Regions from separate parts of the Streptomyces sp. cmx-4-9 genome, predicted to be linked through region 1. Evidence: riboswitches for the same ligand, from Rfam matches in the RefSeq annotation. Region 1 holds a riboswitch; the other holds the start of a gene.
What was found. A riboswitch is a leader RNA that binds a small molecule or an ion and turns the genes downstream of it on or off. The one in region 1 is predicted to bind ZMP and ZTP.
Positions count from the first base shown of each region.

Region 1 (4,786 bases):
GTCGCCCCGGCCGGGGCGTCGGCGGCCGAGCCGGTCTGCGGCGGGACACCGGTCGGACCGGTTCCGAAGGGGTACTCGCGCAGTTTGCGCCACACCCCGTCGGGGCCCTGCTCGTAGAGCGCGAAGCCTTCGCAGAGCCACTCGGCGGCGTAGTCGGCGAGGGTCGCGTAGGCCAGGTCCATCGCCTCCTCGGAGATCCCGTGGGCGACGGTGACGTGGGGGTGGTACGGGAAGGCCAGCTCGCGGTCGAGCGGGCCCTCGGCGTCCCGGACCCGGCTCTGCAGCCGGGTGCAGCCCGGGGCGCCCTCGACGACCTGGACGAAGACCACCGGCGAGAGGGGGCGGAAGGTGCCCGTCCCGGCGAGCCGCATCCGGAAGGGGCGGAACCGGGCCGCGACCTCGGCGAGGTGCGCCCCGATCAGCGGGAGCCGCTCCGCGTTCACCTCGGTGGGCGGTACGAGGGTGACGTGCGTGGGGATGCCGTGCGCGGCTGCGTCCCCGAAGCCCGCGCGCAGCTCCTGGAGCTGGCTGCCGTACGGCTCCGGGACCGCGATCGAAACGCCGAGCGTTACGGTCCCCACGAATCTCTCCTCCGCTTGTCTGCTTGGGTGCTGCCGCCCAGTGTGGCGCCAGCACCCCCGGTCCCGCCAGGGTCCTTGTGTCCTCAGTGCTTGGCGGGCAGGAACCCGAGCCGGTCGTACGTCTGCGCGAGGGTCTCGGCGGCGACCGCGCGGGCCTTCTCCGCGCCCTTGGCGAGCAGGGAGTCCAGGGTCTCGGGGTCGTCGAGGTACTCCTGGGTGCGCTGCTTGAACGGTGTGACGAAGTCGACCATCACGCCGGCGAGGTCGGTCTTGAGCGCGCCGTAGCCCTTGCCCTCGTACTGCGCCTCCAGGGCGGGGACGGTCTGGCCGGTGAGGGTGGAGTAGATCGTCAGCAGGTTGCTGACGCCGGGCTTGGCGGCCGGGTCGAAGCGGACCTCGGCCTCGGTGTCGGTGACCGCGCTCTTGATCTTCTTCTCGGTGGCCTTGGGCTCGTCGAGGAGGTTGATCAGGCCCTTGGGCGAGGACGCCGACTTCGACATCTTGATCGCCGGGTCCTGGAGGTCGTAGATCTTGGCGACCTCCTTGACGATGTGCGCGGCGGGGAGGGTGAAGGTGGGGCCGAAGCGCTGGTTGAAGCGCTCGGCCAGGTCGCGGGTCAGCTCGATGTGCTGGCGCTGGTCCTCGCCGACCGGGACGGCGTCCGCCTGGTAGAGCAGGATGTCGGCGACCTGGAGGATCGGGTACGTGAACAGGCCGACGGTGGCGTTGTTGACGCCGCCCTTGGCGGACTTGTCCTTGAACTGCGTCATGCGGCTGGCCTCGCCGAAGCCGGTGATGCAGTTCATGACCCAGCCGAGCTGCGCGTGTTCGGGCACGTGGCTCTGGACGAAGAGGGTGCAGCGCTCGGGGTCCAGGCCCGCGGCGAGGAGCTGCGCGGCGGACAGCCGGGTGTTCGCGCGGAGTTCCTTCGGATCCTGCGGCATGGTGATCGCGTGCAGGTCGACGACCATGTAGAAGGCGTCGTGCGTCTCCTGAAGGGCGACGTACTGGCGGATGGCTCCGAGGTAGTTCCCGAGGTGGAACGAACCGGAGGTGGGCTGGATGCCGGAGAGCGCGCGAGGACGATCAGAAGCCATGGCTTCATTCTCTCAGGTGCGGGGGCGGGCTCGGGCCCGCCGCTGGCCGGATCCCTGCGGGCCGCCCCGGTCCGGCCCGTGCCGCGCACGGGTACCCGGCGGTAGCGGGGCGTCCGGATACCGCCCCGGCCGAGCGACCGCTTACGCGGCGGGCGGGCGGGGCGGGCGGGGCGGCGCCCCGTGGGGCGGGCGCCGCCGGCCGGTGTCCGCAGCCGTGCTCCGGACACCGGCCGCCGCGGGTTCAGGACAGCGGGAGGCCCGGCGCCGGGAAGGCGGCCATCAGGTCGGTGACCTCGGCGCGTACGGCGGCCAGGGCCTGCTCGTCGCCCTTGGCGGCTGCGTCGACCCCCCGCGAGATCCACTCGGCGACCGCGGGCATGTGTCCCGGGGTCAGGCCGCGCGAGGTCAGCGACGGGGTGCCGATGCGGATGCCCGAGGGGTCGAAGGGCTTGCGGGGGTCGAAGGGGACCGTGTTGTGGTTCACGACGATGCCCGCCCGGTCCAGGGCCTTGGCGGCGGTCTTGCCCGGGACGGCCTTCCCGGTCAGGTCGATCAGGATCAGGTGGTTGTCGGTGCCCCCCGAGACCAGGTCGAATCCGCGCTCCAGCAGGGCTTCGGCGAGGGCCTTGGCGTTGGCGACGACCTGGTGTGCGTACGCCGTGAAGGAGGGCTGCGCCGCCTCGTGCAGGGCCACCGCGATGCCGGCCGTGGTCTGGTTGTGCGGGCCGCCCTGCAGGCCGGGGAAGACCGCCTTGTCGATGGCCTTCGCGTGCTCCGCGCGGCACATCAGCATCGCGCCGCGCGGGCCGCGCAGCGTCTTGTGGGTGGTGGTGGAGACCACGTCCACGTGCCCGACCGGGGAGGGGTGCGCGCCGCCCGCGATCAGGCCGGCGATGTGCGCGACGTCGGCGACCAGGACCGATCCCGCCTCCGCGGCGATGGAGGCGAAGGCGGCGAAGTCGATGGTGCGGGGCAGGGCGGTGCCGCCGCAGAAGATCAGCTTGGGCCGTTCGGCGAGCGCGAGGTCGCGCACCGCGTCGTAGTCGATGAGCCCGGTCCCGGCCTGGACGCCGTACTGCACGCCGCGGAACCAGGAGCCGGTCGCGGAGACCCCCCACCCGTGCGTGAGGTGGCCGCCCATCGGCAGGGCCATGCCCATGACGGTGTCACCGGGCTTCGCGAAGGCCAGGTAGACGGCGAGGTTGGCCGGGGAGCCGGAGTACGGCTGCACGTTGGCGTGGTCCACGCCGAACAGCCCCTTGGCCCGTTCCACGGCCAGGGCCTCGACGCGGTCGATGTTCTGCTGGCCCTCGTAGTAGCGGCGGCCGGGGTAGCCCTCGCTGTACTTGTTCTGCAGGACCGTCCCGGAGGCTTCGAGGACGGCTGCGGACACGTAGTTCTCGCTGGGGATCAGGCGCAGGGTCTGCGCCTGGAGGACTTCCTCGGCGGCGACGAAGGACGCCAGCTCGGGGTCGGTGGCCCACAGGGAAGGGTGGCTGTGGGCGGGACGGCGGCTCGCGGACATGGCGGGCTCCTCCGGGGTCGATGTGATCGGTACCCCGCGAAGCCCAGGCGAGCGGCCTTGTGTGCGGTCGAACGCGCACGGCTCCCCCGGAGTTGGTTCCCCGTACGCCAGTCGCCGTGCGTACCGTCCACCATAGCGGGCGTGTCACGGGAGAGGTTTCTGCGTCCGGCATACGAGCGACGATAGGAAGGTGACGCCACTCTCGTCACCGGCCCACCCGGCAAGAAGGACGATCGGAGACCCCGTGTCGACAACTGCTGATGCCATCCGCTCCGCCGAAGCGCACAGCGCGCACAACTACCATCCCCTGCCCGTGGTGGTCGCGTCCGCGGAGGGCGCGTGGATGACCGACGTGGAGGGCCGCAGGTACCTCGACATGCTGGCCGGGTACTCGGCGCTCAATTTCGGCCACGGCAACCGTCGGCTGATCGACGCCGCCCGCGCGCAGCTGGAGCGGGTCACCCTCACCTCGCGCGCCTTCCACCACGACCGCTTCGCCGAGTTCTGTACCGAACTCGCCGCGCTGTGCGGCAAGGACATGGTGCTGCCCATGAACACGGGCGCGGAGGCGGTGGAGACGGCCGTGAAGACGGCCCGCAAGTGGGGGTACGAGGTCAAGGGGGTGCCGGACGGGCACGCCAAGATCGTGGTGGCGGCCGACAACTTCCACGGCCGGACGACGACGATCGTGGGCTTCTCCACCGACCACGACGCCCGCGACCACTTCGGCCCCTACACGCCGGGCTTCGAGATCGTGCCGTACGGGGACCTCACCGCCCTCGCCGCGGCCGTCACGGAGAACACCGTGGCCGTGCTGCTGGAGCCGATCCAGGGGGAGGCGGGGGTGCTGGTGCCGCCGGCCGGCTACCTCCAGGGCGTACGGGAGCTCACCCGCGAGCGGAACGTCCTGTTCGTCGCGGACGAGATCCAGTCGGGTCTGGGGCGAACCGGCAAGACCTTCGCCTGCGAGCACGAGGGGGTCGTCCCGGACGTGTACCTGCTCGGCAAGGCGCTGGGCGGCGGGGTGGTGCCGGTGTCGGCGGTCGTCGCCGACCGGGACGTGCTGGGGGTGTTCCGGCCCGGCCAGCACGGGTCCACCTTCGGCGGGAACCCGCTCGCCTGCGCGGTGGCCCTGGAGGTCGTCGCGATGCTCCGGACCGGCGAGTACCAGCAGCGCGCCACCGAGCTCGGCGAGCACCTGCACCGGCAGCTGGGCCTGCTGGTGCGCGGGGGCGCGGTGACCGCCGTGCGGGGCCGCGGGCTGTGGGCGGGCGTGGACGTCGACCCCTCGCGGGGTACCGGCCGGGAGATCTCCGAGAAGCTGATGGAGCTCGGGGTGCTGGTGAAGGACACCCACGGGTCGACGATCCGGATCGCGCCGCCGCTGGTGATCGACAAGGAGGACCTGGACTGGGGCCTGGACCAGCTCCGGTCGGTCCTCGGCGCCTAGGCCGAATCCGCGCCCGCGCGCGCCCGCCCGCGCCCGCCCGCCCGGGCAGGCGCGGGCCGGGCAGCGCGGGCCGGGCGGCGGCGGCCGGTCGCGGGCCCGGGCGGTCAGAGGATGACGTGGGGCAGGAAGCGGG
Region 1 covers NZ_JAEBEE010000001.1:9,692-14,477, forward strand. Annotated here, with positions in the region: gene ACLJTM_RS00050 (2'-5' RNA ligase family protein) at 1-581, opposite strand, end outside; gene trpS (tryptophan--tRNA ligase) at 665-1,678, opposite strand; gene glyA (serine hydroxymethyltransferase) at 1,920-3,203, opposite strand; ZMP/ZTP riboswitch at 3,238-3,328, opposite strand; gene rocD (ornithine--oxo-acid transaminase) at 3,448-4,653, shown strand; gene ACLJTM_RS00070 (glutathionylspermidine synthase family protein) at 4,758-4,786, opposite strand, start outside.

Region 2 (4,786 bases), on a different contig from region 1:
GCGCAGGGTCACCCGAACGGCCACACCCCGGATGCCGTCCCCGGCGCGCCGGGGCAGGCTGTGGCCACTGACCGCCGCCACCGCACAGACGAGGACCGCGCCATGACCCACACCCGGCGTATCGGCGTCATGACCGGGGTCGCAGCGCTGCTGCTGACCGCCACCGCGTGCTCGGGTCTGGGCCGGAGCACGGTGGGCATGCTCAGCTTCCGGGGCCACGACTCCCCGGTCGAGGTGAGCTACTCCAACACCCCCGTCAAGGGGTGCCACCGGATCGAGGTCCCCCACGGGGCCACCCACGTCGAGAACAACACCCTGGTCGACGTCGTCCTCTACCGGACCCCGGACTGCAGCAAGGGCGACCGCGAGGACGGCATCTACGTCGCCACCACCCTCTCGAACGTGACGGCGCCGGCCAGCCTCCCCTGGCGCAGCTTCCGGGTGATCCACTGAGCGCAGGGCGCCGCCGTCCCGCACGCCGAAGCCCGCGCCGTGGCGGCGCACGTGTCACCTGCGGTGACGCGGCGCCGTACGGCGCGGGCTTCGGCATACGGGACGGGGCCCGGGAACCGGCCGGCCGGGGGCCGGCCGCCGCGGTCTAGTCGAGGTAGTCGCGCAGCACCTGCGAACGGGACGGGTGACGCAGCTTCGACATGGTCTTGGACTCGATCTGGCGGATCCGCTCACGGGTGACCCCGTACACGCGGCCGATCTCGTCCAGGGTCTTCGGCTGGCCGTCGTTGAGGCCGTAGCGCATGGAGACCACGCCCGCCTCGCGCTCCGAGAGCGTGCCCAGGATCGACTGGAGCTGCTCCTGCAGGAACGTGAAGGACACCGCGTCCGCGGGCACGACCGCCTCGGAGTCCTCGATGAGGTCGCCGAACTCGCTGTCGCCCTCCTCACCCAGGGGGGTGTGCAGGGAGATCGGCTCGCGGCCGTACTTCTGGACCTCGATGACCTTCTCGGGGGTCATGTCGAGTTCCTTGCCCAGCTCCTCCGGAGTGGGCTCCCGGCCGAGGTCCTGGAGCATCTGGCGCTGGACGCGCGCCAGCTTGTTGATGATCTCGACCATGTGGACGGGGATGCGGATGGTGCGCGACTGGTCCGCCATGGCGCGGGTGATCGCCTGCCGGATCCACCAGGTCGCGTACGTGGAGAACTTGAAGCCCTTGGTGTAGTCGAACTTCTCCACGGCGCGGATCAGGCCGACGTTGCCCTCCTGGATCAGGTCCAGGAAGAGCATGCCGCGGCCCGTGTAGCGCTTGGCCAGGGACACCACGAGGCGGAGGTTGGCCTCCAGCAGGTGGTTCTTGGCGCGGCGGCCGTCCTCGACGAGGATCTCCAGCTCGCGCTTGAACGCGGGCTTGTGGTCCTCCTCCTCTTCGAGCTTGTACTCGGAGAAGAGGCCGGCCTCGATGCGCTTGGCCAGCTCCACCTCCTGCTCGGCGTTGAGGAGCGGCACCTTGCCGATGAGCTTCAGGTAGTCCTTGACGGGGTCGGCGGTGGCGCCGGCCACCATGACCGTCTGTGCCGGGGCGTCGTCCTCGTCGTCGTCCGACAGGACGAAGCCCTGGGTGCCGCCGGCCTTCGGCGTCTCCTCCTCGGCCTCGTCGGCGATGTCCTCGGCCGCCCAGTCCTCGCCCTCGGCCGCGGGGGTCTCGGCCTCGTCGGAGTCCTTGGCGCCGGTCTTCTTCGCCGCGGCCGTCTTCTTGACGGCCGTCTTCTTCACGGCGGTCTTCTTCACGGCGCGCTTCTTCGGCTCGGCAGCCGCTTCGGCCGAGTCCTCGGGAACGGCGGCCTCGTCGGTGGCGGCCGATATCGCCGCCGCGGCGGCGACGGGGGCGGCCGCGGTCTTGCGCGCGCCGATGGGGCGCGGCGCGGCGGCGGCCTTCTTGGCCACGGTGCGGGCGGGAGCGGCGGCCTTGCGGGGCTTCTTGGCCGGAGCCTTGGTGGCGGGCGCCGCGCTGACGTGAAGGGCGACACCCTCCTCGTCGAGGACCTGGTTCAGGCTGCGCAGGACCCGCTTCCACTGGTCCACCGGGATGCGGCCGGCCTCGAAGGCCTGGCGCACGTCGTCACCGTTGATGTGACCCTGCTCGCGGCCGCGCTCGACGAGCGCGACGAGGGCCTCCGATTCGGCGATCTCCGGAGGGAACGTACGGGACGGGCTGAGCGACACAAGGAGCCTCTCGTTGCGAACAGATAAGGGGTGGACGGGACATCATCGCGCGAACTCGGGAAACAGACCCGAGGGGGGTCGGTATTCCGGGGCCGCACGAGGACACCTGTCGGTTCATCGCACGCCCGAGTCGATTCGTTACGCGCTGAATTGAGTGACCTGCGCCACGCTGTGTCCGCGCAACCCCTTCCGGTGCGGATCCGTCCGCCTCTTCCGTCAGTCCGATCTGCGGGCTTCGATGAGGAAACGAGCGGTATGTGCGACGAACGGGCCCTCGCGCTGGATCCGTTCGTGCAGAGCGCGCAGCCGGTCCCGGTGGAGCCCGACCGTGAAGCCCGGCACCATCCAGATCACCTTCCGGAGAAAGTAGATCACGGCTCCGATGTCGTGGAGTTCGGTGCGCAGGCGTTCGGAGCGCAGATCGACCACCTCCAGCCCGGCCGCCGCCGCCGCGGCCACCGCGTCGTCGGGGTGCCGGCGGCGCCGCACCTCCTCGGGCTGCGGCCCCAGGAAGAACTCGACGAGCTCGAAGACGCTCGCCGGGCCGACCTGCTGGGACAGGTAGGCGCCGCCCGGCCGCAGGACCCGCGCGATCTCGTCCCACCAGACGGTCACCGGGTGCCGGCTCGCGACCAGCTCGAAGGCCCCGTCGCCGAAAGGCAGTGGCGGCTCGTCGGCATCGACGACCACCACCGCGCCCAGCGGGTGCAGCAGCTCGGTGGCCTTCTGCACGTTCGGCGGCCAGGACTCCGTGGCCACGGTCAGCGGGGGCAGCGGGGCGGCTCCGGCGAGCAGCTCGCCGCCGCCGGTCTGGATGTCGAGCACGGAGCGGACCGAGGCCAGCCGCTCCCGCAGCAGTCCCTGGTAGCCCCAGGAGGGGCGCTGCTCGGTGGCCCGGCCGTCCAGCCAGGAGAAGTCCCAGCCGTCCACGGAGACGGACTCGGCCTCGGCGACGAGATGGTCGAAAGTGCGCGTCATGTCCCGATCGTCCCAGGTTGGACTCCGGTGATCCAGCAGATATGTCGACTAGAGTGGTCCGCGGGCCGTGACTGGCGTTCGGGTGGATCACCACCGGGGAGCGGCCCGGCGTACCGGTGTACGCCGACTGCCGCGCGCCTGGGCGAACCGCGATCCGCAGCGACGTTCAGGAGACCCCGTGACGACTGCCACTGCCCAGCTGATGGACGGCACCGCCCTCGCCCGCAGCATCTCCGAGGAGACCGCCGCCCTCGCGGCGAAGATCACCGCACGCACCGGGACGGCTCCCTGCCTGGCGACCGTACTGGTCGGCGAGGACCCCGCCTCCGTGACCTACGTGCGCATGAAGCAGAACCGCTGCGCCAAGGCCGGGATCACCTCCCGCCACGTGGAGCTGCCGGCCGGGACCACCACCGAGGAACTGGTGGCCGCCCTCACCGCGCTCTCCGAGGACCCCGGGGTCAGCGGCATCCTGCTCCAGCACCCCGTCCCGCACCACATCGACGAGCGCGCCGCCTTCGAGGCCATCGCCCCGGGCAAGGACGTCGACGGGGTCACCATGCACTCGTTCGCCGCCATGGGCTTCGGGCTGCCCGGCTTCGTCTCCTGCACCCCCGGCGGGATCATGTGGCTCCTCGCCGCCTACGACGTGGACCTGACCGGCAAGCACGCCGTGGTCGTGGGCCGCAGCGCGATCCTCGGCAAGCCCGCGGGGATGCTGCTCCTGGAACAGAACGCCACCGTCACCTACTGCCACTCGCGCACCCGCGACCTGCCGTCGATCGTGCGCCAGGCGGATGTGCTGGTCGCCGCCGTCGGCAAGGCCGAGTTCATCCGCGGCGAGGACATCAAGCCCGGTGCGGTGGTCCTGGACGCCGGCTACAACGAGGGCAACGTCGGCGACGTGCACTTCGAGTCGGCCGCCGCCCGCGCCTCGCTGATCACCCCGGTCCCCGGCGGAGTGGGCCCGATGACCATCGCCGTCCTGCTGGAGCAGACCGTGCAGGCGGCGGCCGCGCAGGCCGGGCTGGACCTCGCGGACCTCTGACCCGTCCCCGCACCCCCCGCGCACGGCGAACGCCCCGGACCCTTCGGCCCGGGGCGTCGCGTTTCCCCGGGCAACCCCCGGAGCCCGAAGCGGCACCCGCGCGGGCTCGCCGGATGAGCACCCGCTCACGTGCGGCCCGGCCCTGCTGCTGACCGGAGCCTGCGTCGTGGTCATGTCCGCGGCCGCCGCCCTCGCCTCCGGCGGTGCGAAGGTCCCCCTGACGTGGCTGGTCGGGGTGTACGTCATCCAGGTGACGGGCGGGATGTGCCTGAGCCCGCTCGGGACGGCACGGCGGGTACGTACCGGCCTTCGCCGTGCGAACCTTGACGGCACGTCCCCAGAGAAGGAGCCGGTGCATGCCGAGTGAACCGCTGTCGCAGAAGGAGATCGAGGACCGCCTGCGGGAACTTCCGGGCTGGGCCTTCGAGGAGGACCGGATCGTCCGCACCTACCGGCTGGGCAGCCATTTCGGGGCGAGCGCCCTGGTCGCCCACATCGCGTCCGTGCAGCAGGAGTTGAACCACCACTCCGACCTGACCCTGGGCTACGACACGGTCCGCCTGTCGGTGAACACCCACGAC
Region 2 covers NZ_JAEBEE010000005.1:140,078-144,863, forward strand. Annotated here, with positions in the region: gene ACLJTM_RS17020 (hypothetical protein) at 1-453, shown strand, start outside; gene ACLJTM_RS17025 (RNA polymerase sigma factor) at 599-2,179, opposite strand; gene ACLJTM_RS17030 (methyltransferase domain-containing protein) at 2,396-3,157, opposite strand; ZMP/ZTP riboswitch at 3,215-3,308, shown strand; gene ACLJTM_RS17035 (bifunctional 5,10-methylenetetrahydrofolate dehydrogenase/5,10-methenyltetrahydrofolate cyclohydrolase) at 3,360-4,205, shown strand; gene ACLJTM_RS17040 (4a-hydroxytetrahydrobiopterin dehydratase) at 4,562-4,786, shown strand, end outside.
Region 2: it holds a riboswitch for ZMP and ZTP, as region 1 does, so the genes downstream of both, ACLJTM_RS17035 (bifunctional 5,10-methylenetetrahydrofolate dehydrogenase/5,10-methenyltetrahydrofolate cyclohydrolase) here and glyA (serine hydroxymethyltransferase) in region 1, are expected to answer to the same signal.